Regions from separate parts of the Hymenobacter taeanensis genome, predicted to be linked through region 1. Evidence: riboswitches for the same ligand, from Rfam matches in the RefSeq annotation. Region 1 holds a riboswitch; each other region holds the start of a gene.
The links. Region 1 has a riboswitch for S-adenosylmethionine ahead of HMJ29_RS15405 (amino acid permease). Riboswitches for the same ligand answer to the same signal wherever they lie in the genome.
Positions count from the first base shown of each region.

Region 2: another riboswitch for S-adenosylmethionine. It lies ahead of metH (methionine synthase); the one in region 1 lies ahead of HMJ29_RS15405 (amino acid permease).
Region 3: another riboswitch for S-adenosylmethionine. It lies ahead of HMJ29_RS04595 (O-acetylhomoserine aminocarboxypropyltransferase/cysteine synthase family protein); the one in region 1 lies ahead of HMJ29_RS15405 (amino acid permease).

Region 1 is NZ_CP053538.1:3,665,452-3,675,195, reverse strand. Features, by position in the region: gene HMJ29_RS15415 (NADPH-dependent assimilatory sulfite reductase hemoprotein subunit) at 1-1,711, shown strand, start outside; gene HMJ29_RS20710 (TSUP family transporter) at 1,823-3,337, shown strand; gene HMJ29_RS15405 (amino acid permease) at 3,520-4,974, opposite strand; SAM riboswitch class I at 5,344-5,436, opposite strand; gene HMJ29_RS15400 (DUF4890 domain-containing protein) at 5,728-6,153, shown strand; gene HMJ29_RS15395 (TIGR02117 family protein) at 6,326-7,015, shown strand; gene HMJ29_RS15390 (EcsC family protein) at 7,083-7,832, opposite strand; gene HMJ29_RS15385 (sensor histidine kinase) at 8,026-9,171, shown strand; gene HMJ29_RS15380 (LytR/AlgR family response regulator transcription factor) at 9,168-9,744, shown strand, end outside.
Region 2 is NZ_CP053538.1:1,456,405-1,466,148, forward strand. Features, by position in the region: gene HMJ29_RS06240 (GMC family oxidoreductase) at 1-693, opposite strand, end outside; gene HMJ29_RS06245 (gluconate 2-dehydrogenase subunit 3 family protein) at 828-1,430, opposite strand; gene HMJ29_RS06250 (SDR family oxidoreductase) at 1,719-2,720, opposite strand; gene HMJ29_RS06255 (alkene reductase) at 2,902-4,035, opposite strand; gene HMJ29_RS06260 (NmrA family NAD(P)-binding protein) at 4,333-5,271, shown strand; SAM riboswitch class I at 5,430-5,544, shown strand; gene metH (methionine synthase) at 5,616-9,326, shown strand; gene HMJ29_RS06270 (endonuclease domain-containing protein) at 9,413-9,744, shown strand, end outside.
Region 3 is NZ_CP053538.1:1,066,902-1,076,645, reverse strand. Features, by position in the region: gene HMJ29_RS04625 (T9SS type A sorting domain-containing protein) at 1-241, opposite strand, end outside; gene HMJ29_RS04620 (S66 peptidase family protein) at 660-1,565, opposite strand; gene HMJ29_RS04615 (alpha/beta hydrolase fold domain-containing protein) at 1,698-2,918, shown strand; gene HMJ29_RS04610 (alpha/beta hydrolase) at 3,227-4,369, shown strand; gene HMJ29_RS04605 (homoserine dehydrogenase) at 4,701-5,978, opposite strand; gene metX (homoserine O-acetyltransferase MetX) at 5,944-7,005, opposite strand; gene HMJ29_RS04595 (O-acetylhomoserine aminocarboxypropyltransferase/cysteine synthase family protein) at 7,262-8,650, opposite strand; SAM riboswitch class I at 9,049-9,161, opposite strand; gene HMJ29_RS04590 (LysM peptidoglycan-binding domain-containing protein) at 9,524-9,744, opposite strand, start outside.

The DNA.
Region 1 (9,744 bases):
GGCTGATACCCAAAAACTTTCCGAAGTAGAACACGTCAAGGATGCCAGCAACTACCTGCGCGGCACCTTGGCTGAGAGCATCGTGGCACCGCTCACCGGTGCCCTCAACCCCGACGATACTCACCTCATCAAATTCCACGGCTCCTACCAGCAAACCGACCGCGACCTGGACAGTGAGCGGAAGCGCCAGAAGCTGGAGCCCCTTTACTCCCTCATGATTCGGGTGCGCGTGCCCGGCGGCGTGGCCTCCGCGGCCCAGTGGGAACGGATGGATGCCTTGGCCGACCAGTACGGCAACGGCACCCTCAAGCTTACCACCCGCCAGGCCTTTCAGCTGCATGGCGTGCTCAAGCGCAACCTTAAAAAGACCATTCAAGGCTTTAATGCCGTACTGTTGGACAGCATTTCGGGGTGCGGCGACGTGAACCGCAACGTGATGTTTAACCCCAACCCGCACCAAAGCAAGGTGCACGAGGAGGTGTATGAAATCACAAAAGCCATTGGCGCCCACCTCACGCCGCGCACCTCGGCGTACTGGGAGCTGTGGCTGGATGGCGAACCGGAGTACAGCAGCGTGCCCAATGAGGGCGAAGGTGACTTCGAGCCGATTTATGGTAAGACTTACCTGCCCCGTAAGTTCAAGATTGCGCTGGCCGTGCCGCCCCACAACGACACCGACATCTTCGCCAACGACCTCGGACTGATTGCCATTGAAGACCAGGGCCGGCTGCTGGGCTTCAACGTGGCGGTTGGTGGTGGCATGGGCATGACCTTCGGGATGCCCGAAACCTACCCGCGCCTTGGCGACCTCATCGGCTACGTGCCCGCCGATAAGGTGGTGGATGTGTGCGAGAAGGTGGTAACCATTCAGCGCGACTGGGGCAACCGCGAAAACCGCAAGTTCTCGCGCCTCAAATACACCCTCGACCGGGTAGGCCTCGACGTGTTCAAGCAGGAGCTCAACCAGCGCCTGGGCTTCGACCTGGAGCCCGCCCGCGCCTACGAGTTCAAGAGCTCCGGCGACGCTTTCGGCTGGACTACTGGCCCCGATGGCGCCCAGCACCTGACCTTATTTGTGGAAGGTGGCCGCATTGCCGACCGCCCCGGCCAGGAGCTGAAAACTGCCCTGCGCGAAATTTCCCGTTTCCATACCGGCGACTTCCGCCTTACCGGCAACCAGAACCTCATTCTGGCCAACGTGGCTCCTGAGCACAAGCTGTTGGTGCAGACTACGCTGGCCGCGCACGGCATCCAGACGGAGGCGGCCCACTACTCGGGCCTGCGCCGGGGGGCGCTGGCCTGCGTGGCCCTCAATACCTGCTCCCTGGCCTTCGCGGAGGCAGAGCGCTACATTCCACAGCTCATTGACCGCCTCGATGGGGTACTGGCGGAGCTAGGCCTGTTGCAGGACGATATTATCATTCGGATGACCGGCTGCCCCAACGGCTGTGCCCGCCCATACCTGGGCGAGATTGGGCTGGTAGGCCGGGCCGTGGGCCGCTACAACCTCTACCTGGGGGCCGGCTTCAACGGGGAGCGAATGAACAAGCTCTACAAGGAGATGTTGGACGAAGACGGCATTGTGGAAACCCTCACGCCCCTGCTCCAAGACTACGCCCAACACCGCCAGCCGCAGGAGCGGTTCGGTGACTTTGTCATTCGGCAGGGCTACGTGCAGCCGACTACCCACGGGCTGAATTTCCACGTCTAGGCCTATCCTGGCGCTCAGCTGACGCACTATCCTGACCACCGAACTCCGCCTTAAGCACAAATAAATCAGTGCTTTTGTCTATTTTACCTTTCACAACCTCTCTACCGTGCTATGAACACAGCCGAAACTACCGTTCCCAGCGTGCCTGACATAGTGCCCGCCGCCAGCGGTTCTAACCGACTGTTTCCCATCTTCTTGAAGATGGAGCAGCTGCACGTTTTGTTGGTGGGCGGCGGCAACGTAGGCCACGAGAAGTTAGCGGCCATCCTTGCTAATAGCCCGGCCACGGCCGTGACGGTGGTAGCCACGTATTTTTCAGATCAGCTCCTGGAGCTGGCGGCGAGGCACCCGGCCGTGCAGCTGCGCGAGCAGGCCTACCAAACCACCGACCTCGTTGGCCACGACCTGGTACTTGTGGCCACCGACGATAAGGAGCTGAACCTGCGCATAAAGGCCGATGCTAACCGCCAGCGCCTGCTCTGCAACGTGGCCGACACGCCCGCTGCCTGCGACTTTTACCTGGGCTCTATTGTGCAGAAAGGCGACCTGAAAATAGCCATCAGCACCAACGGCAAGTCACCGACCATTGCTAAGCGCCTGCGGGAAATGCTGACCTCCGCCCTCCCCGATGAGTTGCACGAGGTGCTCCAGCGCATGTCCGTGATTCGGGACAAAGTGGGCGGCGACTTCGCCCACAAGGTAAAGTCGCTGAATGCCGTAACGGCCGAGCTTACCGGCGGCCCAACGTATGAGTCGCCGGCGGCGGCGCAGTGGCGGCGCCGGGCTACGGGGGCCCTGCTGGCCTTTGCGGGCTTGCTGGTCTTCAACATCCTCTCCTACTACATCACCTGGAACCAGGTATGGGGCGTGGCCACCAACGCTAAGATGTTCTACATTTTCGTGGCCATTGGGTTTGGAGCGCAGCTGATTGACGGGCTGCTGGGCATGGGTTACGGCGTGGTAACGGCCATCAGTTTGATGAGCATGAACATTGCCCCCGCAGCCGTGAGTGCCAGCATTCACACCGCCGAAATGTTTGCCAGCGGCGCCTCGGGCTACCACCACTACCGCTTTGGCAACGTGAACAAGCGCTTGTTCAAAGCCCTCATCATCCCGGGGGTACTTGGGGCCATTACGGGGGCTTATTTGCTGTCGAAGTTCGGCGAAACATACGCGGGGTACGTGAAGCCTCTCCTGGCGGCCTACCTGCTGCTGCTGGGTATCCGTATTATTTCCAAAGCCTTTTCCAAGCCCGGCCCACGCAAGAAGCACAAGAAGCTAGGCCTGTTGGCTGCCGCCGGAGGCTTCCTTGACTCCTTCGGCGGGGGCGGCTGGGGCCCCCTTGTTACAAGCACGCTCATTGCCGGTGGCCGAACGCCGCAGTATGTCATTGGCTCAGTGAGCGTCACGGAGTTCTTCGTGACGTTTGCCAGCGCCGTTACCTTCTTCGCTACGCTGGGCATTTCGCACTGGCAGGTTATTCTGGGCCTCATTGTGGGCGGCGTAGCGGCGGCTCCTTTTGCCGCCCGCCTGGCCGGCCGCATTCCGGTGCGCTGGATGTTCGTGGGCGTGGGCCTGATGGTAATTATCTGGAGCCTGTGGGCGCTACGGAAGCTGTTTATGTAGCTTCTGTAGTGCCTAACTATCAATAAACAGACACGCCCCGCTAATCAGCAGGGCGTGTCTGTTTATTGATACTGTTTCTAGTTTAAACTTTCTCGGTTGTGAGTGTAGCCAAACAGCTGAACTGATACCCACAAAAAAGCCGGACCTGGTCCGGCTTTTTGCACTTGGCACTTCTGACTAATCTAGGCCACTTGCCGCTCCACTTCAGCACGCAGCTTACTGTGCTTTTTGCCATAGCCGAAGTAGATAGCCAGCCCAATAGCCAGCCATACGGCCAGGCGCAACCAGGTTTCCCAGGGCAGGGCCACCATCATCACCAGGCAGGTCAGGATGCCGAGAATAGGCACCAGAGGTACCAGGGGGGTGCGGAAAGAACGCGGGGCGTTGGGCTCTTTCTTGCGCATAATCAGCACGCCCAGGCACACCATCACGAAGGCCAGCAATGTGCCAATGCTCGTCATTTCGCCCACTACTGAAATCGGCACGAAGCCCGCGAAAAGCGCAATAAACAGGCCTAGCAGCAGGCTAGACTGCAGCGGCGTACGGAAGGTGGTATGAATGCGCGCAAATATGGGCGGCAGCAGCCCATCTTTTGCCATGGAGAAAAACACGCGGGTCTGGCCCAGCAAATCCACCAGAATTACGGAAGTGTAGCCAATGATAATAGCCAGAATTACAGCCGATGACAGCCAGGCGTAGGGCGTTTTTTCAATGGCAATGGCCACGGGCGCGGCGCTGCCCTTGAACTCGGTATAGTTGGCTAGGCCAGTCATCACGTGCCCGAACAGCACGAATAGAATGGTGCAGACAACCAAGGAGCCAATGATACCGATGGGCATGTTGCGCTGCGGATTCTTGGTTTCCTGGGCCATGGTAGCCACAATATCAAAGCCAATGAACACGAAGAACACTACGCCGGCACCGCGGAGAATGCCGCTCCAGCCAAACTCACCAAACGTGCCCGTATTCTGCGGGATGTAGGGATGGTAGTTGGCCGGATCAATGTACTGCCAGCCTAGGGCAATAAATACCAATACTACTGCCACCTTGAGCGTTACAACCAGCCCATTAAACCACGCCGAGCCCTTGGTGCCCCGAATAATGATGAGCGTAATGAGCGCCACAATCAGCATGGCCGGCACATTCACGTAGCCGTGCACCAGGCTCCCGTCGGCCAGCTTGGCGGTTTCAAACGGCGACATCACCAACTGCGGTGGCAAATGAATACCCGACTTGTCGAGGAACTTCAGCAGGTACTGCGACCAGCTGATGGCTACCGTGGCGGCGCCTACGGAGTATTCCAGCACCAGGTCCCAGCCAATAATCCAGGCAAATAGCTCGCCCATGGTAGCGTAGGCGTACGTGTAGGCCGAGCCTGACACGGGCACCATGGAGGCAAACTCAGCGTAGCAAAGCGCTGAAAACGCGCAGCCAATGGCCGCCACAATGAATGAGAGCGTAATGGCCGGACCGGTATTGTTGGCGGCGGCGATGCCAGTGAGCGAGAACAGACCAGCCCCAATGATTACCCCAATACCAATGGTAATTAGGTTGAAGCCATTCAGACTTCGCTTTAGGGTGTTAGCGCCCGTTTCGGCCGCTTCCTGCCGCAGCAGTTCCAGAGATTTTTTAAGCATAAAAAGTGAATGCCAGCGCACGGCTGGCCGGTGAGGTAAAGGGGCTGGTTGTGGGGTGCCGGCCGGTGGCGTACACAGGAGCAGCTCAGTAACACAAGGCGTTTGGCTTATCACGCCCCCGCCGAAACGGGTGGTGCCAACCGACACGGTGCCGGAGCAGCCGGCACAACCAGAAAAAAACGGGAGGGAAAAACGCTACCGCGGCTTAAGCGGCTTGCGCGTTAACGCGATACAGGCAAACGGGCTGCGGGTTCAACAGCAACAACACCCACCGCAACAACAGGCTTGCTCAACGGTGGGCACACCGAAGCAGGCAGCGGAAACTACAAAACGGGCAGTACGGCAGGGGCGAAAATCCACGGCAACTTGTTTTTATATGGTCAGGAATTGGCACCGTTCCGGCAGTTGCGGATGGTTGCCGACGCTTCATCGAGCCTGTCTCTCAGCGCCTCTGTATAAAAACAATCCTTTGGTCGAAAAAGAATTGGTAGGGCAAAGGTACAACCAGCTAGTGCGCATTTACAAATGCTCCCAGGCAGTGGCCTAGGCCACTCCCACTACTTCAAACGGCGCCCGACAGCCAAACAACCAGAAGGTTTAAAAGGAAAATTGACTTTTTTTTATTTTTCAAAAAATCAGATAAAAAGGAAAGGTTGGCATTTGAGTTGCAAATACATCTCTCAGAAGCCCGGATGATGCATCTAAGCTTACTCCTGTTTCCACTCTCTGATTTAACAATACAAATACTGTCTTATGAAAAAGGTTCTTGTTCTTCTCGCTGCTTTCTCTTTCTCGGCTGGTATTGCTTCAGCCCAAACTGTTTCTGCCAAAGGCAAACACAAAGTAAAAACCGAGCAGGCTGGTAAAACCCAGAAAACGCCCGAGCAAAAGGCTGAGCAAAAAGCCAAACACTTGGCTAAGCAGCTAAACCTCTCGGCTGAGCAGACCCAAAAAGTGCGTCAGCTGCACCTTGCCCGCTACCAGGAAATGCAGGCAAACCGCGCCAAGTACGCCTCGGCCGGTAAGACTGATGCGCGCAAGCAGGAAATGAAGGCCGATAAGGCCAGCTACGAAGCTCAGCTGAAGCAAATTCTGAGTGCCGACCAGTACACTAAGTACGCTCAGCTTCGTGCCGATAAAGTTGAAAAGCACAAAGCTCAGCGCAAGGCTAAAAGCTAAACCGGCCTGACTCATTCTCCTAAGCCCCAACAAATTTGTTGGGGCTTTTTTTTGTGGCTTATCTACTGAATGGGCGCCGTATTTCTAACCACTAGCCCCTGCGCGCGTATTGCGCCTACATCGCTTCCCTTCTTCTCCCACGCCCGGCAAGATTTTGCCACTTGTACAACACATGGAAAAAGGACTTCACAAAGCCCTGAAAGCAACCGGATACGTAGCTGCTACCCTAGGTGGCGCGTTAGGCCTCTACTTAGTTTCCGCCGCGGTACTATCGCGCATTACGGTACCCAAGAAAAGCACCGACCCTCTGACCGACGTCGACATCTACATTTACTCTAATGGAGTGCACACGGACATTGTGGTGCCGGCGCGCAGCAAGTACATCGACTGGACGGAAACCATTCTGCTGAAAAACACGCAGTCGAACGACCCCTCTATGCAGTACATCGGGTTTGGGTGGGGCGACAAAGGCTTCTACCTCGACACGCCCACTTGGGCGGAGCTAAAGCCCAGCACGGCCTTTAAAGCCATGTTTTACCTCGGCACCTCGGCCATGCACACTACCTTCTATCAGGAGATGCATGAGAGCGAAGACTGCGTAAAAATCAGCATCAGCCACCACGACTACCGCAAGCTGATCCGGTATATTCAGGATAGCTTTAAGTACGATGCACAAGGCCAGCCCATGTACATTGAGGGCCACAGCTACGGCCGCGACGACTCGTTTTATGAAGCGCACCGCACTTACGGTTGGTTCTATACCTGCAATACCTGGGCGAACGATGCGCTGAAATACTGCGGACAGAAAGCCAGCCTCTGGACGCCCTTCGACAACGGCATCTTCTACCAGTACCGCAACTAGTGGCCCAGGCCCGGCCGCACGATCGTTCCTCACTACGATCAGTAGGGGAGTTCAATCGAGCAGGCGTCTAGGCGGTTTGCCCTTGCGCGCCCGCCGGCAACTCCCGAAAATACCGCATCCGGTAGCAGTTCATAGCCGTGTCGCCGAGCTGCTCCAAGAGCCGGTAGTTGGCCACTGCTCCCACCGCGGCCCCAATAACCGGCACTAATTGGGCCATTTTGGCCAGGTCAATGTAGTCGCGGTACTCTTGTTGAAACGTGCGCCAGTCAAACTCGTGCACATCAGCGGGCAAGGTATGGCGGTAGGCCTCCCAGTCGGCGAGTTGCCGGTACACCTCATTGCGGGTGTGCTGGCTGCTGAATGCCAACTGAAAAACGTGCAATAGATAAAGCCGCTCAGTGTAGTCCTGCACATCGTAGCCATACAAAGCCGCAATGTCGAAGAGCAGCTTCAGCTTGAGACTCAGCAAAAGGGGAAAATCGGCGAGGCCAAGCAGGAAGCCGCCCGCGCCGGTAATGGCCCCTTCGGCGGCGGCCGTGTTGCGGTAGTAGCGCACCCGTGTGCGTACGGCCGCTTCACGGTCTGCCAGAGGTGCAGCTTCTACGGGCTTGCGCGTGATGTAGGTAGAGCCGAACAACACCCCGCGCACCATCTGCTTTATGGCCACCGTTATGGCCTCGTGCACCCGATCGGGCAACAGCGCGTTCAGCCGTATCTGCACGCGGCGCGCCAGGCGGTTCAGTAGCGTGGGCTTCTGCTGCATTTTGCGCTGCCAGGCCCGCAGCTCGGTGTAGGCCAGTTGTTCGGTGGGCATCATGGCTCTGAAAGTAAGCAGATATGCCGAAAGCCCCGTGCCGGGCACGCTTAGCCTGCTGCCCAAGCCTAGGGCCCAACCCAACAAACGGCCGACAAAAGGAAACTGTCGGTGTGTTTGGGCAACTGATGGATTGGAGCCGACATGGAGCGGCCTTGGGTGGTAGCTTGCCCTCCGTTTCACTTTACTTTACTGTATGGTAATTTCTACCCCGCGCCTAGGCCCCCCGTTCTTGCTGCACCTCCTAATTTGGGGGGTGCTGATTACGCTGCTGGCTATGCAGCCGCAAGACCGTACCCAGGGAGCTGAATTTATCTTTGTGCAAACCAGCATGCTATTCATGTTGGCCCTGGTTTTCTACCTGAACGTGGGCTGGGCCGTACCGCGCTTGCTCTACGGCCGCCGCGTAGTGCCCTACCTGGCCTTTCTGGTAGCCGCCGTGCTGAGCATCTTGGTTGTGCACTGGGTGTTAGAGGAGAACTCATATAGCCAGCCTCAGCAGGAGCAGCAGGGGTCAGAGCCCCCACAGCCGGGGCAGCATGGCTCCGACTTCCGGCCCCACGGGCCGCCCCCCAATAACTTTGAGCGGGAATTTGGCCCCCGCCGCCCGATGCGCCAGCACCGGTTTGGGCTATTCAACCCCGCTATTTTTATTACCACTTTGCTGGCGCTAGGCCTGGGCACCAGCGTGGCGGCGGTGCAGCGGGGTCAGCGGGAAGCAGAAATGCGGCAGGCACTGGAGCAGGAAAAACTCACCACGGAGCTCTCATGGCTAAAGGCCCAAATCAACCCGCACTTCTTCTTCAACACACTTAACAACATCTACGCCCTCACCCTCATTGACGGCGACCGGGCTCGCGAAGCGTTGCACCGCCTCTCGCGCATGATGCGCTACGTGCTCTACGAAACCCAAACTGGCACCGCCCCGCTTAGCCAGGAGCTGCTTTTCGTGCGCGACTATATTGACCTGATGCAGCTGCGCCTTACCAACAATGTGCACGTAGAATACCATACGCCTGAGCCCCTGCACGAGGCGCCCATTGCCCCCATGATTCTGCTCACGTTCGTAGAAAACGCCTTTAAGCATGGTGTGAGTACGGTATCGCCGAGTTCCATTCGTATTCATATTCGGCAGCCTGATGCGCAAACTCTCGTGGCCACTATATACAACACGCTCTTTGAGGAGCGCCCCACTCCGCTTGATGAGAACCATGGCATTGGCTTAGTGAATACCAAGCGTAGGCTGGAGCTGCTCTACCCCGGCCGCCACTGCCTCACGGTTACCGAGCGCACCCCCGACAACGAATACCACATTCACCTGACTTTAACGCTGCTTTCATGACGATACTAAATTGTATTGCCGTTGATGACGAGCCCTTGGCCTTACAGCTGGTGGGCAGCTTTATCGAGAAAACGCCTTTTCTGCGCTTAATGTGCAGCTACAGCAGTGCAGTAGCTGCTCTAAAAGGCCTGCAACAGCAGGAAACTCCGGTTGATGTGCTGTTCCTGGACATTCAAATGCCCGACCTGAATGGGCTGGAGCTGGCCCGGGTGCTTGACCGCGGCCCGGGGCCCGGCCGGGGGCCGCGCGTTGTTTTCACCACGGCCTTCAACCAGTATGCCCTTGACGGCTACAAGGTTGATGCCCTCGACTATCTGCTGAAGCCATTCACCTACGAGGAGTTTCTGCGGGCTGCACACAAGGCGCAGCGCTACGCCGAAGCAGAGAAGCCCGCACCGGCAGTAACTGTTCCGGCTGTGCCCGCCGAAGATTACCTCTACCTGAAAGTGGAGTACCAGCTGGTACGCGTGCCCTATGCTGACATCCTATACATTGAGGGCCTGAAGGACTACATTAAAGTATACCGCCGCAGCGAGCCTAGGCCACTCCTTTCCCTCCAGAGCCTAAAAGCCC
Region 2 (9,744 bases), 2.2 Mb from region 1:
CGACAGCGCCGCATTGGCCGCGGGTGAGGTCTTGATGCCCAGGTCGGCGCAGGCTTTCTGCATGAGCAGCGCGGCTCCATTGAGGGGCAGCGGTGCCAGCGGGTAGCCTTTGCGGCGCTTGGCATCCCAGGGATAGGGCGTAGGCCCGCTGATGCCCAGGAAGTGCTCCAGCTCCTCATAGTAAGGCTCCAGCTCCTCAATCCCGAACGGCCAATCCACGCCCTTACCGAAGTCAGTGAACAGGCTTAGGTCGCCGCGGTGGGCGCGGGGCGTGTAGGCCGTGTAGTGCAGGGTAGAGCCGCCCACGCCGGTGCCGGAGTTGTTATTGCCGAAGGCCACCGGGTTCTGGCCCGCCGAAAGGCGCTCATCGTTCCAGAACAGGAAATGCTGAGCTTTTTCGTCGGTAGCGTAGTCCTGGGTAGGGTCGCGGCGGGGGCCGGCTTCCAGGGCTACTACTTTCAGGCCAGCCATGGCCAGTCGGGCCAGCAAGGGCGCACCCCCGGCACCGGTACCTATTACCACGCAGTCTACCTCGTCCACGGGGTCGGGGAGCGGGGCAGCCTGTTCCATTTCACTGGGTGCTTCAACGGGCAGCGCATCGTTTTCAGCCAGGATGCTTTTGAGCAAGGGGTCCTGAACTTCCGGTTTTATAGGGTTCAGCACACCCTCTTCCAGTACTTCTTCGTCGGGCATATTCGGTGGAATTGTGAAAGTGTGATTGAGTGACGTAGTGAGGTGTGAAGTAGTGAGTTTGTCGTTCGGCTGGCCCAGACCGCGCTACTGGCGCCTGTAACGCAGAGAGAACATCAACTCATTAGGTCACTTGATCACTCTTTCACCGCTTCCGGCTCGCGGGGCTCTAGTTGATTGGGCTCAATGTGGGTCCAGCCGGGCACGTCGGCCATGCCCACGTACCCGATTTCCTCCTGAGCCAGTGGGTGCGAGTAGTAGGCTTCGGTTAGCTCGGCCAGCAGTTCTTCAAAAAAGCGGTTGATGGGCAGCTGCTGCCAGTTCTCGCCGGGAGCAGTGCCGTTAGCAATGACTTCCATAACCTGGTCCTGCTGCGCCTCGGGTAGTTGCTGGAATGGCAGTTGGAACAGCGCCTGGGCAGCCTGGTTGATACCACCCAGGCCCAGGCGGTAGGCCTCCCGGTCGGGCGGCATGGCATCATAGCGCCACCCATCGGAGTCGCCTTCCGCGAGGCGCTTGTCTACCACGGGGGCTAACTCAATGGGTTCTGCGCGTTCCGGCTGGGGGTAAATGCGCGCTGCCACGGCTCGCAGCAGCTCGTAGGTCCCCTCATCGAAGAACTGCGGCGTGTAAGGCGAAGTATCGAGGCGGGACAGCAGGGCGGCGCGGGTAGCTTCCGTCACGAGCTCGGTCTGGAGCAGGGCGCGCACGGTGCCTTCGGGGTAGTGAGGGGATGCCATTCGGGTCTGGAAATCAGCCGGTGAGATAGAAGAACTCAGCCTTTACTGACGAGCTAGGCCAGTGCAAGGTTTCTACTGAACAATAAAAGCGCTCCATCTGCTTAGAAAAGGCGCTTTTAAATGTGGTAGTTAGTATAGAACAAACCGTCATGCTGAGCTTGCCGAAGCATCTCTACTGCTTCGCTGCAATAGGCCTAGGCCAGAGATTAGCCAGAGGTAGAGAGGCTTCAGCAGGCTCAGCATGACATCCCTTTACTATCTTATTATTACTTCACCTCATCACCTCACTTACTGGTCGCTACTCATTTTGCCCCCCGTGACGTGGACGAGCGAGCCGGTCATGAAGGAGCCGTCCTGGGAGGCCAGCAGCACATAGGCGGGAGCCAGCTCTTCGGGCTGGCCGGGGCGGGCCAGGGCCACCTCGTGGCCGAACTTCTCGATTTCCTCCTTGGGCATAGTGCCGGGAATATTGGGCGTCCAGACGGGGCCGGGCACCACGCAGTTCACCCGAATGCCCCGCTCACCAAGGTAAGTAGCCAGGCTCTTGGTGAGGGCATGAATGGCCGACTTGGTGCAGGCGTAATCCACCAGAATCGGGATGCCGGTGAGGCCTACAATGCTGCCCGTGTTGATGATGCAGTCGCCCTGCTGGAGGTGCGGAATGGCGGCCTGCGCCATCCAGATATAACCGAGAATGTTGGTATCGAAGGTGCGGCGAATCTGCTCCTCGGAAATGTCCTCGAACTTCTCGGCGCTCATCTGGAAGGCGGCGTTGTTGACGAGAATATTGAGGCCGCCCAGCTCTTTGCGGGTCAGGCGCACGGCTTGTTTGCACTGTTCCGGGTCGCGCACATCTAACTGCAGCAAGAGGCACCGACGGTTCTGAGCTTCCACGAGGCGCTTCGTTTCCTCGGCATCCACAGTATTTTCATTGTAGAGTACCGCTACGTGAGCCCCCTCCATGGCAAAGGCCACCGCCACCGCCCGCCCGATGCCGGAGTCAGAGCCCGTGACCAGAGCAATCTTGTCCTGCAGTTTCCCGGCGGCCCGGTACGTAGAGAAGCTCATGGCCGGCTGCAAATCCATATCAGCCTGCTTGGCCGGATAAGGTAACTTTTGGGCATGCTTTTTCATCTCCTTCGCCGTAGGCCTCTTCACGGGCTCAGGCGCCGCAGAGGCTGCAGCCGCGGCTTTCTTAGCGGCTGGAGTAGCCGCTGTTTTTTTAGCTGGAGCTGCCTTAGCCTCCGATTTGGCAGTAGTAGAAGGGGTAGAAGTTTTCTTAGCAGCCATTAGCGTAGTGTGGGTTGGTTGTTTTTCTGCGTACGCAGATTTGGGCCCCGGCAGCTAACCCCACCCCCGGAGGATGTGGCGCATCAAGCCAGGGTGGGCCGGAGGTGGGATAAAACAAAACCCGCCCCAGCTTACGCCGGGGCGGGTTCTATAAGTGCCATTGCAGACAGGAAGCTGCTACTTAGTTATTCTGGTAGTCAACGGGCTCCTTCAAGTCTACGCCCTGTTCTTGCAGGGAGGGGTAGTCGATATAGCCTTTGTCGCCGGGCACGTAGAACGTGCTGGGGTCGGGGGTGTTGAGGGCGGCCCCGCTGCGGAAGCGCTCCACTAGGTCGGGGTTGGCAATAAACGGCACACCGAAAGCAATTACATCGGCTTCGTTGTTGGCCAGGGCTTCTTCGGCAGTTTCCTGAGTGTAGCCACCGTTTAGGATGAAGGTGCCATTGAAGATTTTGCGCAGGTGCGCAGCTACGGCTGGGGCACTGGGCTGGGCCATGGGGTGACCGGGCAGGGCCTCAATTACGTGCAGGTAAGCCAGGTTGAACTGGTTGAGCTGCTCTGTTACGTAGCTGAAGGTGCGTACCGGGTCGGAGTCCTTGATGCTGCTGCTGCCCTGGGGCGAGAGGCGGATACCTACGCGGTCGGCGCCCAGCTCGTCTACCACGGCCTTCACCACTTCCAAGGTAAAGCGGGCGCGGTTTTCTACGCTGCCACCGTACTCATCGGTGCGCTGGTTAGAACCGTCCTGAATGAACTGATCGAGCAGGTAGCCATTGGCGCCGTGGATTTCGGCGCCATCAAAACCGGCCAGCTTGGCGTTGCGAGCCGCCTGGCGGAACTGGTCTACAACGCCCGGAATTTCACTCAACTCCAGGGCGCGTGGCGTAGGTACATCCTCAAAGCCCTGGCCGGTGAAGGCCTTAGCTCCTTCAGGCTTGATGGCCGAGGGGCCTACGGGCAGCTCGCCGTTGTGGAAGAAAGGATGCGACACGCGGCCTACGTGCCAAAGCTGAATGAAAATGCGGCCGCCGGCTGCATGCACCGCGTCAGTTACCTTCTTCCAGCCAGCTACCTGCTCCTCGGTATAAATACCAGGGGTATTGATGTAACCCACGCCCTGAGCTGATACCTGCGAACCTTCCGTGATGATCAGGCCCGCCGAAGCGCGCTGCACGTAGTACTTTATTACCGAGTCGGTGGGTACGGTTTCCGGGTTAGTGGCGCGGCTCCGGGTCATGGGGGCCATGGCAAAACGGTTGGGCAGCGTGAGGGCGCCCACCTGAACGGACGAGAAAAGATGCGGAGTGTGATTCATGATGAAGTCGATGTACAGGAACCTGCTATGTGCGGATTCAGCGCATAGCAACTCGGGTAGGTACATATATGTTTCCACCATGGTTACATTTATTTTTATTCTTTCTTTAAGATGCTGAGGGTCTGTCAATAGTTGCAGCCTGTTAAACTGTAGCTCACCGCCAACCAAGTGGCCTACGTGCTCTGCTTGCTGCTTGAGTCATAGTAACCTTCTGTTATGCCCGGCTGTATTACCAGCTTCAGGCTTTACCCCCATGGGCAGACTGGCCTTTCTTACTTAACTTTTACCTCCTCTATTTTGACAGAACCTACTACTCCCCAGCCCCGTACCACGTCAGCTCCTGCTACCATTGTAGTAGCAGGCGCTACCGGCGACCTGGGTTTTCGCATTGCCAAGCACCTACTGCAACGTGGCGCCACTGTGCAGGCCCTGGTGCGGCCGGGTAGCAGCTCTAAGCCGGAGGCTATTGCCCTGCGCCAGCTGGGAGCCAGCCTTACTGAGGTAGACTACAACAGCCTTATTTCCCTGACGGAGGCCAGTGCTGGCGCCGGCTGTGTGGTTTCGGCGTTGTCGGGGCTGCGCGAGGAGATTGTGGGGATGCAGACCCGGCTGGCAAAAGCGGCCGTGGCAGCAGGCGTGCCGCGCTTCATCCCCTCCGACTATTCCATTGATTACACGAAGCTACCGAAAGGCTCTAACCGCAACCTCGACCTGCGCCGGGAGTTTAATGAGCGGCTAAATGAGCTGCCTCTCCAGGCCACGTCCGTCCTCAACGGTATGTTCGCGGACCTGCTGACCGGGCAGGCGCCGGTCGTGCTGTTTGGGCCCAAGAGGGTGCTCTACTGGGGCAACCCCGATCAGCCCCTGGATTTCACTACCACCGAAGATACCGCCGCCTTTACCGCCCTCGCGGCTCTTGACTCTACCACGCCCCGTTACCTGCGCGTGGCCGGCGAAGTAGCCACCATCCGAGACCTGCAGGCAGCTGCTACTGAGGCCACCGGTGAAAAGTTTGGCTTGCTGCGAGCAGGTGGCCTAGGGTTCCTAGCTGGCATGATCAAGGTCACGCGCACCCTCATGCCAGCCACTAACGAGGTATTTCCGCCCTGGCAGGGCATGCAATACCTCCACAACATGTTCACGGGTCTCCCCAAACTACAGCCCCTGGACAACGACCGGTACCCCGAGCTCCGCTGGACCTCCGTGCGCGAGGTGCTGGCATCACGTCAGAAGTAAGGCGGCGCAGTTCTCCCACAGTTAGCTTCCCCTAACCAGGCCGTGTGCACAGCAAACAATAAGAACGTCATGCTTCATCTGGTGTCCGCTTGTCGAAGCATGACGTTCCCAGCCTCCCAAATTGAAAGTTGAAGATTCCTGCTGTATCTTCGCAGAGTTACTTATCCAGAAAGACCGAGGGATTGGGCCCGACGACGTCTTAGCAACCTGAAATAAAACAAGGTGCTAATTCCCTTTTCAAACCGTTTTGGCGGTTTTGGAAGAAGATAAGAACAGGACGCGCTTCTCGCACGGCTCTCTCTGGATAGGCACTTTTTCGCTGCCGAATTACTTGAAGAGCCAATATGCCGACCGTCACTGACTCCCCGCTCCACGATATACTTGCCAAACGCGTCCTGATTCTGGATGGCGCCATGGGCACCATGATTCAGCGCCACAAGCTGGAAGAGGCTGACTTCCGGGGCACCCGCTTCGCCGATCATCCCAAGCCTCTGCGTGGCAACAACGACCTGCTGAGCATTACGCGGCCTGATATCATCAAAGGCATCCACGCCGATTACTTCGCGGCCGGGGCCGATATGGTGGAAACCAATACGTTCAGCGGCACCACCATCGCGCAGGCTGACTATGCCCTGGAGGATATCGTGTACGAGCTCAACTATGAGTCGGCGCGCATTGCCCGAGAGGTAGCCGACGAGTTTACGCGCCAGAATCCCGACAAGCCCCGGTTCGTGGCCGGTGCCATTGGGCCCACCAACCGCACCGCTTCCCTCTCCCCCGACGTAAACCGCCCCGGCTTCCGGGCCGTAACGTTTGACGAGCTGGCCACCGCCTACCACGAGCAGGTGCGCGGCCTTATTGATGGCGGCTCCGACGCTTTGCTCATCGAAACCATCTTCGACACACTGAACGCTAAAGCGGCGCTGTACGCGGTGCAGAAGTTCTTCGACGAAGGCGGCCGCGTGGTGCCCGTCATGATTTCCGGCACCATCACCGACGCTTCCGGCCGTACCCTTTCGGGGCAGACGGTGGAGGCCTTCTGGAACTCCATCCGCCACCTGCCCCTGCTGAGCGTGGGCCTGAACTGCGCCCTCGGCGCCGATCAGCTGCAGGTGTACATCAAGGAACTGAGCCGCATTGCCGACGTGCACATCTCGGCCTACCCGAATGCGGGTTTGCCGAATGCATTTGGCGGTTATGATGAGTCGGCTCAGGAATTCGCGGGCGTAGTAGAAAACTACCTTAAGGAAAGCCTCGTGACGGTGGTGGGCGGCTGCTGCGGCACCACACCCCAGCACATTGGCGAGCTGGCCCGTCTGGCTGATAAGTATGAGCCGCGCAAGCTGCCCGAGCTACCCAAAGCTACCCGCCTGAGTGGCCTAGAGCCCTTCGGCATCTACCCCGACAGCCTCTTCGTGAACGTGGGCGAGCGGTGTAACGTGACTGGCTCCCGCGCCTTCGCCCGCCTCATCCGGACCGGCAACTACGAAGCTGCCCTGCAAGTAGCCCGCGACCAGGTGGAGGGCGGTGCCCAGGTCATCGATGTGAACATGGACGAAGGCATGCTCGACTCGGAGCAGGCCATGACCACCTTCCTGAACCTCATTGCCTCGGAGCCCGACATTTCGCGGGTGCCGATTATGATTGACTCCTCGAAGTGGAGCGTGCTGGAAGCCGGACTGAAGTGTGTGCAGGGCAAGAGCATCGTCAACTCCATTTCGCTCAAGGAAGGCGAAGAGACCTTCAAGGAGCGCGCCCGCACGGTGCGTCAGTACGGCGCCGCCGTGGTGGTGATGGCCTTCGATGAGAATGGACAGGCTGACACGCTGGAGAAGCGCATCGAAATCTGTCAGCGCAGCTATAATATCCTGGTGAACGAAGTGGGTTTCCCGGCCGAGGATATCATCTTCGACCCTAACATTCTGACGGTGGGCACCGGCATGGAGGAGCACCGCAACTACGCGCTGGACTTCATCGAGGCCGTTCGCTGGATCAAGCAACACCTGCCCGGCGCCCTCACCAGCGGCGGCGTCAGCAACATCAGCTTCTCCTACCGCGGCAACGACGTAGTGCGCGAAGCCATGCACTCGGCCTTCCTCTACCACGCCATCCGGGCCGGCCTCGACATGGGTATCGTAAACCCCAGCCAGCTGGCCGTGTACGACGAAGTGCCCAAGGACCTGCTGGAGCTAGTAGAAGACGTGCTGCTAAACCGTCGCCCCGACGCTACTGAGCGTCTCGTTGACTTTGCCGACACGGTAAAGCAGAAGGATAAAGTGGAGGTAGTAGCCGACGCCTGGCGCAGCCTGCCGGTGAAGGAGCGCCTGCAGCACGCCCTAGTGAAAGGCATCACGGAGTTCATCGACCAAGACACCGAGGAAGTGCGCCAGCAAGTAGCTAGGCCACTCGAAGTGATTGAAGGCCCCCTGATGGCCGGCATGAACGTGGTGGGTGACCTGTTTGGCGCGGGCAAAATGTTCCTGCCTCAGGTAGTAAAATCGGCCCGCGTGATGAAGAAGGCCGTGGCCTACCTGGAGCCTTACCTGCTTGCCGACAAGCAAAGCGGCGACCGGCAAACAGCCGGTAAAATCCTGCTGGCCACGGTAAAAGGCGACGTGCACGACATCGGCAAGAACATCGTGGGCGTAGTACTGGCCTGCAACAACTTCGACATCGTGGACCTGGGTGTGATGGTGCCCCTGGAGAAGATTCTGGACGAAGCGCAGAAGCAGCAGGTAGACGTGATTGGTCTCAGCGGCCTCATCACGCCTTCGCTAGATGAAATGGTGTACGTGGCCCAGGAAATGGAAAAGCGCGGCCTCAACACCCCGCTGCTCATTGGCGGCGCCACCACCTCTCGCTTGCACGCCGCCGTGAAAATTGCGCCCAACTACTCCGGCCCCGTGGTGCACGTAAACGACGCTTCCCGCTCGGTAGGGGTAGCCGCGGCCCTGCTCGGCACCGCCGATGTGGAGTACGCCCGCACGGTGCGTGAGGAATACCGCCAGCTCCGTGAGGACTATGCCGGCCGCCAGCGCGAGAAGAACTACCTCACCATTGAAGCTGCTCGTGAAAACGGGTTCAAAGCCGATTGGGAAACCAGCCGCATTGTGAAGCCGAGCTTCCTGGGCACCAAAACCCTGGAAGATTATCCGCTGGCCGAACTGGCCGAATACATCGACTGGACGCCCTTCTTCCAGACCTGGGAACTGAAGGGCCGCTACCCCCGCATCCTCACCGATGAGAACGTGGGCGAAGCCGCCACCCAGCTCTTCAACGACGCCCAAAAGCTGCTGAAGCAAATCATCAACGAGAAGCTGCTCACGGCCCGTGCCGTAGTGGGGTTCTGGCCCGCCAACACCGTCGGCCACGATACCATCCAGATTTTCAAGGATGAGACCCGCCAGGAAATCCAGACGGAGTTCTTCACCCTGCGCCAGCAGAGCGAGAAGGCCCCCGGCGTGCCCAACCTGGCCTTCTCTGACTTTGTGGCGCCCAAGGAAACCGGCCGCGAAGACTACATCGGCGGGTTTGCCGTAACGGCAGGCCTAGGCATTGAGAAGCTGCTGGAAAAGTACGAGCAGGAGCACGACGACTACTCCAGCATCATGGTGAAAGCCCTGGCCGACCGCCTCGCCGAGGCCTTTGCGGAGCGCCTGCATCAGCGGGTGCGCGAGGAGTTCTGGGGCTACGACCCCGCCGAGAACCTTTCCAACGAAGACCTCATTCAGGAGAAATACAGAGGTGTGCGCCCCGCGCCCGGCTACCCCGGCTGCCCCGACCACACCGAGAAAATCACCCTGTTTGAGCTCCTCGATGCTGAAAGTACCACGGGCATCCGCCTCACCGAGAACCTGGCCATGTATCCCGCTTCCTCGGTAAGTGGCCTCTACTACGCCCACCCCGATTCCCGCTACTTCGGTCTCGGCCGCATCGGCAAGGACCAGGTAGAGGACATTGCTGAGCGCAAGAACATGCCGCTGCCAGAGCTGGAGCGCTGGCTGGCCCCCAACCTAAACTACGACCCTGCTAGTGTGCCCGTGACGGCGCTCTAGAGGCGCCCCACCCCCTAGCCCCCTCTCCGAAAAAGGAGAGGGGGAGCCTGACGATTACAGACCGTGCTAAGCTTTCTACTTGACTTATGTCCCAGGACAAGATTTTCACCGCAGACAAAAGGCTGTACGGTAAGTTGAATTTGAAAGGTAGGAGTCGCGCCATGCGGCATGAGCCCACGAAAGCAGAGGAAACACGATGGCAAGCAGTACGGGGTGGGCAGCTTGGCACCAAATTCCGACGCCAGCACAGTATTGACCGCTACATCATTGATTTTGTCAGCCTTAGTTCTAAACTGATTGTGGAGGTTGATGGAGAGATCCACAACCAGCCTGACCAGCAAGACTATGATACTGGCCGCTCCGCCCTGTTACAGGAACTCGGCTATAGAATTCTACGCTTCTCCAACAACCAAGTGCT
Region 3 (9,744 bases), 2.3 Mb from region 1:
GAGTATAGGTAGTAGGATAGCCAGCTGGCATCACGCCGGCATCGGCTTCGGCCAGGGCGTACACGCCCGGCAAGGTCAGGTTGTTGCGAAACGCAACCGTAGCCGGCAGACCATCGAAATTTTGTTTGTAAGGAGTTAGCGTATCATCGGTGAAAATATGCTGCGCCAAGCCATTGGTTGCTGTTCCCAGCAGCAAAGCGCCAATCCCCAAAGACAAACATCCTGCGTAGAGTTTTTTCATGCTATTTGATAGAAATAGTGCGAACTGCAAATTTGCATTATTTCTATCAAATAGCATATCTAAGCAACGGGTTTTACAGAGTGAGCTTAATGTTGCACTGGGTTTATTGGATATACTAAAATGTTTATCAATGATATGCTCATTTGATTTGACGAAATATGGACGATTGATAGGTAGGGAGGATGTATTAATAAATATGAATATTCTGTGTCAGTGTGGGAATGATTCTCATATGCCGGCTCACTATGGGAATGCGAATGCCGGAGCCAGTATCTACCTGTCTGTACACTGGCGCACGCGTTCCAATGAGATGGTGGGAGTTATCGGATTAACGTATTCAGAAAACAAAACCAGAAACGCACTGACACTGGCATTATCTGCTACGAGCCCGTTTTGCTGGTGCGCAGTGCCGCTATACTTACAGATAGCTGAGGTGCGCGCCCTTATCATTTACTACCAAACGGGCTTCGCGGCCACAGACAAGGGCCATGTTCTGGGGCTCGTGGCCTACGGGGAAGCCGTGTGCCACGGGGAAGCCGTACTTACCCGCGTAATGGTCGATGATTTCGTTGGGTGTCTGGCCGTACGGAATCATATTGTCTTGGGGGTTGGTGAAGTGGCCCACGAGCAGGCCGGCCAGGTTCTGGAGCTTGCCAGTGCGGTCGAGGTGCACCATCATCCGGTCAATAGCATAGAGGTACTCGTCGATGTCCTCCAGGAACAGGATGCGGCCGGCAGTGGGGCAGTCGGAGCGGGTGCCGGTGAGGGTTTGAAGCAGGCTCAGGTTGCCGCCCGTCAGCTCGGCGGTGGCCACACCAAAGCGGTTGAGCGGATGCGCCGGAACCGTATAAGTCACTTCCTCTCCGAACAACGCCCGCCGCAAGCTCTCCAACGATTCTTCGCCCGCCTCCTGATGGAAAAGCATGGGCATCACCCCATGGATGCTTTGGTGGCCTAGCGTCAGTAAGTGGCTGTTGAGGGCCGTAATATCAGAGAAGCCCGCTACCCATTTAAGGTCTTGGGCGAAGCGGGAAAAGTCAATGCTGTCGATGATGCGCGTGGTGCCGTAGCCCCCACGGGCCGACAGGATGGCCCGGATGCTGGGGTCGTCGAGCTGGCGCTGCAAGTCGCGGGCGCGTACCTCATCAGTGCCCCCAAATTGGTGCTGGGCGGCGGCGGTGCTTTCGCCCAGCACTACCTCCAGGCCCCAGCTTTGCAGGGTGGCAACGGCCGCAGCCAGCTCCTCGGGCGAGGCTTTTCGGGCGGTACATACAATGGCTACTTTATCGCCCTGGCGGAGTGGGCGCGGCGCAGTGGCTGCCATAGATATAGAGGTAAGAAGCTTGATATAGACAAACCTACGCAACCTGCGCGGCCGAAGCGAAACATAGCAGCGTCAGAATATAATATGGGTTGAAAGAGTTATGTAATTCCTTGAATTAGTTTAATTTAAAGTATGAAACACCTCTTCACGCTCCTTCTCTTCTTATCCATAGCAGTACTAACCGAGGCCCAAACCCGGATTGATACCACGGGTGGCCGGTACTACAAACCCCTCTTCAGCAACGTGACGCGCTCAACGCTGGCCTACGGAGCCGCTGTAAATTATCTGGGCAATACCGAGTCGCTGAGCCTGGATTTGTATCAGCCGGATGGCGACACCGTGAGACGCCGACCACTGCTGATATTTGCGCACGGCGGCGGCTTTGTTTCCGGCAACCGGTCTGATCAGGACGTAACGGAGCTGTGCAACCGGTTTGCCAAAATGGGCTACGTTACGGCTAGTATTGATTACCGGATCGTGTTTCTGCCCTTTGATACCATTAATCTGGGGCGGGCAGCTATTCGGGCAGCGCAGGATATGCGCGCGGCCGTGCGCTTCTTCCGTAAGGATGCCGCCGCCTCAAAATCCTACCGCATTCATTCCGACTTTATTTACGTAGGCGGAACTTCGGCCGGGGCCGTTACGGCGCTGGAAACGGCGTATCTGGACAAAGACGCCGAGGTGCCCACATATATAGGCCTGGCAGGCTTAGGTGGCCTGGAGGGCAGCAGTGGCAACCCCGGCTACTCCAGCAAAGTCCGTGGAGCTATTAACCTCAGCGGTGCCCTCGGCAGCCCCACCTGGATAGAGGCCGGCGACGTGCCCTTCGTGAGCCTACACGGCACCAACGATGCCGTTTTGCCTTACGCCGGCGGCAAAGTAGGCAGTTTGCTACCACCCCTGAAGGTATACGGTAGTGCGCCGCTGCATACGCGGGCTCTGGCCGTGGGCGTGCAAAACCCATTCTACACTTTTAAAGGAGCCGGCCACGTGCCCTTCTCTGGCACTACGGCGGCCCAAGTGGCCTACATGGATACCACAGTGCGCTTCGTGCGAGATTTTCTGCGTCCCTTGTTGCGGCAACCCAGCATTGTTACGGCCAGCAAAGCCAGCACTAGCCCGCCGCTACTGCAGGCCTACCCGATACCCGCCACCTCCGCAGTACGCCTGACCTGGCCTACAGGGGCGGCTCTCCGGCCCGCCGCTGTTGAATTACTGGATGCTACGGGCCGCGTGGTGCGGCGCCTGCAGTGGGAGCAACCTGAGTTGCGCATTGCCCGCGAGAACCTCCGGGCCGGCACGTACTTTCTGCGGGCAGAAGGGGTAGGCGCCCGCCGCGTGGTGTTTGAATAAGCCTCAAAAAAAGCAACCTGGCGGCGTGCAGCGCGAAACTTTGTTTCGTGATGGGCACAGGAGGGCTGGCTTGGTGGTCAAGCGGGACACTCGCTTCACTCGTCGCGAGACGGGGTTTCGCGCTACTATTGGCTGCAGTCTGCTCAGCTCCATGTGGCAGGCAGGCGCTGGCTTTGCTGGCAGGCCAGGCAGTGGCTTACGCCGTATCTTTGCAATAGGCAGCGCGCAACAGGCTGCAACACACTGATTCTGGCATGAAGTATTTCGGGGTGCTGGCTGTGCTAGCAGCACTTTTTTTAGTCCCATTAATGGGTCGGGCGCAAATTGACACCACGCGTGGGCGCTATTATCAGCCGCGCTTCCGGCAAGTGACGGTGCAGCGGGAGGTGGCGTTTGCCCAGGTTACTACCTTCCTCGGCCGGGCGCAGACTCTGTACATGGATGTGTACCAACCCGCCGGCGACACCGTGCGCCGCCGGCCGCTTATTGTGCTGGCGCACGAGGGCGGCTTCCTGACGGGCACCCGCGATGATGCCGTCATGACGGCCCTCTGCACACGCCTGGCCCGGCTGGGCTACGTTACGGCCAGCATTGATTATCGGCTCTATTTCTTCCCATTCGACACCGTGGGTATTGGTCGGGCCGCCGTTCGGGCTACCCAGGACATGCGGGCGGCCATCCGCTTCTTCCGCCATGATGCCGCCACGGCCCGCAAATACCGGGTGCATCCGCAATATATTTTTGTGGGCGGCAGCTCGGCTGGTGGCTTCATGTCGCTACTCACGGCCTACATGGATAAGCCCGCCGAGGTGCCCGCCTACCTTGGCCTGGCTGACCTGGGTGGCCTGGAAGGCACTGGCGGCAACCCTCGCTACAGCAGCCGCCCGCGAGGGGTGGTAAACATGTGCGGGGCCCTAGCCGACGTGCGCTGGCTGCAGCCTGGTGATGTTCCTGTCTGCAACATCCATGGCACCCGCGACGGCCTGATACCCTACGGTAAAGGGCATGTGGGTACCCCATTGCCGGCCCAGCGAGTGTACGGCGGCGGGGCCATTAGTGCCCGCGCTACGGCCGTGGGCGTGCCCAACGTACTACGGCGCTTGCGCGGGGCCGGGCACGTGCCGTACTCCGTGGAGCCCGTGTATCTGGATACGGTATTCACCGCTACCCGCGACTTTCTGCGGCCGTTACTCGGGGCTGGGGCGCCGGGCCCGTTGCTGGCCGCCGCCCTGAAGCCCCAGCCGCGAGCGGTAGCTATGTTGGCGCCACGCCGGATACAATTGATTAAGCCGCCTTTGCCGAAGAGCGGGCAGGTACCAGTGGTTAGTGTTTCTCTAGTTGCTGCTCCCAGTGGTAGCCAAACAGCCCCGGCAGATTCTAGCGAAACACAGTCGGCCAGGCCACCTGAACCTAGCTTGCCGCCCACTGGGCCCGGCTCCCGCCCCAGATGATGCCCCGGCACCCACTAGCAGACCCCGGTAAAGCCCGTTTGCTTTCAGCCGGGAAACGCCGGCGAGGCAGCCCATGAAGATCTGACAGTTCTCCGCAAAGTTGAAGAGATCTTCCTGTTACAAAATGCTACGAGCCTGCCGCGCGTGTTTCCGCAGTTTGTATCGCACGTTACAACGTTAAGCGCCTGGCAGCTCAGGTGCTAGCCTACCAGATAGTACCAGCCTTCAGAGGAACAAATAGGGCCGCGCGGATACTATAAACCGAAAGACCCCTACTCAAATGGGATTGAGTAAGGTCTTCTATAAGGAGCCTATCAATAGAGATAGAGTACTAAAATGACTCCTCCTCTACCACTGCGGCCACGGCCGTGCTGATGGGGCGCAGCTGCCCGGTACGTACCACGAAGGCCCCGTACTTGCGCAGGGTGTCGCGGTGGCGGATAAGGTTTTCCAGGGCCACGTAGCCTACCACGTACTCGTCCTCGTCGGCTTCTTCCGAAATCTCGCTGAAGTCGAGCAGGTCGATGAGGCGGTCCTCGTCGGTGCGCAGGTAGATTTCCACTTCCAGGTCGGAGGCGTAGGCCGGGGCACCTGCCCTGGCCTTGGGATACTGGTAGGCAAAGCCTTGGCGTAATGCGGCCAGATCGGCTAGCACGGCTGAGCCGGTGGGGTGCCCACCGGCCCCACGGCCGCGCAGAAACTGCTCGCCCGCAAAGTCGGCCTCAATTACCACCCCGTTAAACTCATTATCCACGGAGTATAGCGGCGAATCCGGGCCTACGAGCTGCGGGGTTACCAGCGCCGTTACGCGGCCATCGGGGAGGCGCTGTAGGCCCGCTACTACTTTGATTTTCTGGCCTAGCGTGGCGGCAAAGGCAATATCCACGGCGCTGATGCCTTCAATGCCCAGGTTCAAGACCTGCTCTGGTTGTAGGAAGGCCCCGTAGGCATGCGCGGCCAGCAGCACCGCCTTGGAGCGCGGGTCAAAAGCGCCCATGTCCAGCGACGGGTCAGTTTCAGCGAAGCCCTTGGCCTGGGCTTCCGCTAGGGCCGGGGCGTAGTCCGAAGAATCCTCGCCCATGCGGGTGAGCACGTAGTTAGAAGAGCCGTTGAGGATGCCCGTCAGGCGGCGTAGGGGCTCGGCCCCAAAGTAAGCGTCCAGGGTCCGGATGACTGGAATGCTGCCGCACACGGCCGCTTCATATAATAGAGTGCCCTGGCCTTCACGTTGCAGCTGCACCAGTTCGGGGAGGTGGCGGGCCAGCATGGCTTTGTTGGCCGTAACTACCCGGCGGCCGCGGCGCAAGGCGGCCGCCACCAGCCGGAAGGCCTCTTCGGCATCGTCAATTACCTCTACCAGTACGTCCAGGGTGTCGTCGGCTAGCAGAGCAGCGGCGTCAAACTCAAACCGGTTGGCGGGCAAGGTTCGCTCTTTAGTCTGGTTCTTTACTACAATGCGGCTGATGTCGAAGCCCGTTTCTGGCCGTTTTTGCAGGATATCGTACAGGCCCTGGCCTACGCAGCCAAAACCAATCAGGCCCACGCGCCACGGCCGCGCAGCTGAGGTGGAAGGGCTAGATAGAGAGTTGAGGTGCAGGTTGGCTGACATAGCTTGGCGCGTAAAAACGTTCGAGGAAGTGCGTGATTTGGGCGGTTTCAATCAGGAAGCCATCGTGGCCGTACTGAGAGCCCATTTCGGCGTAGAGGGCGCCCTGAATATGCTGGGCCAGCAGTTGCTGCTCGCTGGGTGGAAACAGCACATCGGAAGTAATACCGATTACCAGGGTGCGCGCCCGAATGCGCCCTAGGGCAGCTTTTACCCCGCCGCGCCCCCGGCCCACGTTGTGCGAGTCCATGGCTCTGGACAGGGTGACGTAACTGTGGGCATTGAACCGCGCCACGAGCTTGTCGCCCTGGTAGCGTTGGTAAGAACTGGCCCGGAAATCAGTGAGTACTGATTCGTTGGGCTCGGTCTGGGCTAGGTCGTAGGCCTCATAGCTGCGGTAGCTCAGCAGGGCCACGGCGCGGGCGGCCCGTAGGCCAGCCGCGCCGCCATCGGGCGTTGCGGAGGTGTAGGTTGGGTCAGCCTGAATAGCGAGGCGCTGGGCCTCGTTGAAGGCAATGCCCCAGGCTGAGTGCTGGGCGCTGGTGGCCAGCAACACTAAATTCTCGAACAGCTCAGGCCGTTGAATAGCCCACTCAACTGCCTGTTGGCCGCCCAGTGAACCACCAATGAGGGTATGAATGCGCGGCAGGGCCAGGTGTTCCCGTAGGGCTTCGTGCGCCGAAACCAGGTCGCGGATGGTCAGCAGGGGAAATTGCTGGTAGGCCACCTCTTCGGTTTCGGGATTAGGGGTAAGCGGGCCGGTGCTGCCATAGCAGGAGCCCAGAATATTGGCGCAGACGATAAACCAGTCGGCGGGGTCAAAATGGGTGTCTTTCCCGAACAACCCTGGCCACCAGCTCAGCACATCGGCGTTGGCCGTGAGGGCATGGCACACCCACACCACGTTGTCGCGGGAGGCATTCAGGTGCCCGTAGGTGTGGTAGGCCACTTCCACGTGCGGGAGCACGGCGCCGCTTTCCAGCCGCAGTGGCCTAGGCAGCCGGAATATTTGTTGGTCGAAATCTGACATACTTCCAAAGCAAAAAATAGTCTGGGCTAGAGGCTCACCTCCTTAAAAAGTAGTTGAATGCCGTTCTAGCTTTCCAAAGCCCGCGGGCTGAGCCAGTAGACGCGCTGGCTCAGCCCCGGCTATGGGCGGGCAGCTGGTTTCAACGGATTCCTCTCTCACAAAAAAGCCGTTGAGCTGCCCGCATTACGCCCGCTGAAGGTCAAGGCCTGGCTGCTTCCCACGAAGTAGCTGCCAGATGCTCAACCCCTCTCTTGGTTTAGACCTCCAGCGTAGCGGCGTGTTCAGGCTCCGGCTCGGGCAGCAGGGTGCTGGCATCGGCATCGGAGGTTAGGGGAGCGGCGATGCGCACGGCGTCAAACGCCTGCTGCAGGTCGGCCCGGATGTCTTCAAAGTGCTCAATACCCACCGACAGGCGCAGCAGCGTAGGCGTTACACCCGCTGAAATCTGTTCCTGCTCGGAGAGCTGCTGGTGCGTGGTGGCCGAGGGCTGGATGATGAGCGTTTTGGCGTCGCCTACGTTGGCCAGATGGCTGATGAGCTTCAGGTTATTAATGAACTCGGTAGCGGTTTCCTTGCTGCCTTTGATGGCGAAGGTGAGCACCCCGCCGTAGCCGCGCTTCAGGTATTTCTGGGCCAGCTTATGGTAGGGGCTGCTGGCTAGGCCAGGGTAGTTCACGGCCTCTACTTGTGGGTGCTGCTCCAGCCAGGTAGCCACGCGCAGAGCGTTTTCTACGGTGCGCTCTACGCGCAGGCTCAGCGTTTCAAGGCCCTGAATCAGCAGGAATGAGTTGAATGGGCTCTGCGACGGACCAAAGTCGCGCAGGCCTTCCACGCGGGCCCGAATGATGAAGGCAATGTTGCCGAAGGGGCCGTTCTTGCCGAATACATCATTAAAGACCAAGCCGTGGTACCCTTCGGAGGGCTCCGTAAACTGCGGGAACTTGCCGTTGCCGAAGTCATACTTGCCACCGTCTACAATTACGCCCCCAATACTGGTGCCGTGGCCGCCAATCCATTTCGTGGCCGACTCTACCACAATGTGGGCGCCGTGCTCCAGGGGGCGGAACAAATAGCCACCCGCGCCAAATGTATTGTCCACGATGAGCGGCAGGTCGTGCTTATCGGCAATGGCGGCAATGCGCTCGAAGTCAGGAATGCTGAAGCTCGGGTTGCCGATGGTTTCCAGGTAAATGGCCTTGGTGTTCTCGTCGATCAGCTTCTCGAACTGCTCGGGCTGGTCGCCGTCGGCAAAGCGTACTTCAATGCCCAGGCGCTTGAACGCTACCTTAAACTGGTTGTAGGTGCCACCATACAGGTGCGAAGTAGCCACAAAGTTGTCGCCGGCCTGCAGAATGTTGTTGAGGGCAATAAACTGCGCCGCCTGCCCCGATGATACCGCCAACGCCGCCACGCCACCTTCGAGCGCGGCAATGCGCTGCTCAAATACGTCGGTGGTGGGGTTCATCAGGCGGGTGTAAATGTTGCCAAACTCCTTCAGGGCAAACAGATTAGCGCCATGTTCCGCGTTCTTGAAAACGTAAGAGGTGGTTTGGTACAGTGGCACGGCGCGGGCACCAGTTACGGGGTCAGGCTGCTGGCCGGCGTGGAGTTGAAGCGTCTCGAAGTGGAAGTTTGGCGTTGACATGACGGTCTGGTCTGTAAGGAGTTATCGTAGGAAGAGGAGAAAGCAAATGCTCGGGTGTAGTGGCCACGATGAGGCGTAGCGGAAACCGCTCAAAACCCGCTAGATACAGCGGTTAGGATGCGGTGGGGCCCAGCGAGGTGGCCTAGGTGGCGCAACCAGTCGGGGGCAATATCAGGAAGAGGAGGGAGGAGTTGTGAGGAGTCGGCTTACAGGCAGCGACTAGCTACAGCAACAACAAGCGCTACAACAGCAGCGCATTCGCATTCGCGCGGCAACGTGAGCGGCCACCAGTGCGGTGGGGGCAACACAAAAAACCATCGGCGAGACGGCATGCAGCAAGGCAGCCGGGGCAGATGGGTTCACAAGGGCGAAAGCGAGGGTGTTTTCCATGGCACTCTGAGTTATATGCCCCGCCAGCAAAAGCTGGTCGGGCAGGAATTGGCACCTTTCGCGCGGTCGAAGGTTGCCAGCGGGTCAGGGAGCCTGTTCTCTCGCCGCTTCTGTATAAATCCTATGAAAACTACTCTGCCGCGAGCAGAGGAGTACCGTGTTGGTGTTGCAAATGTATAGCCGGTTTTGATATTTGCAATAGGTTGGCAAAATATTTTTTTTTCAGTAGGCAGTAGTGGTTCATGCCTGCCGTTGAATAATAGGCATATGGCGTAAGTGTTTAAAAATGAGCTTAGATAGATAGCAAAGGCTATGTGGCAAGCAAAGAAAACTGTGTGCTGTAGCAGTTGTAATGGCGGCGTACTTTCGGAAACCGCGTCAATACTTCTTGGATAGCACTCGGAATTTGCAGCCCTTAGCGCACGAAAAAAGCCACCTTAATACAAAGTGGCTTTTTGTATAATTCTAATAAGTCAGAGTGGCTTACAGCTTGGGTAGTGTTAAGACCTGGCCTACCTCAATATGGTCGGGGTTAGAGCCAATGGTGCTCTTGTTGGCATCATAAATCTGGTGCCACTTGGCGGCATCACCGTAGTGGTGCTTGGCAATTTTGGAGAGCGAGTCGCCGCTTACTACGGTGTACGTGTCGCCTTGGGTAGCGGTGGGCTGAGCAGCCGCTTGGTTGCTGTTACCGAAAAAATCAG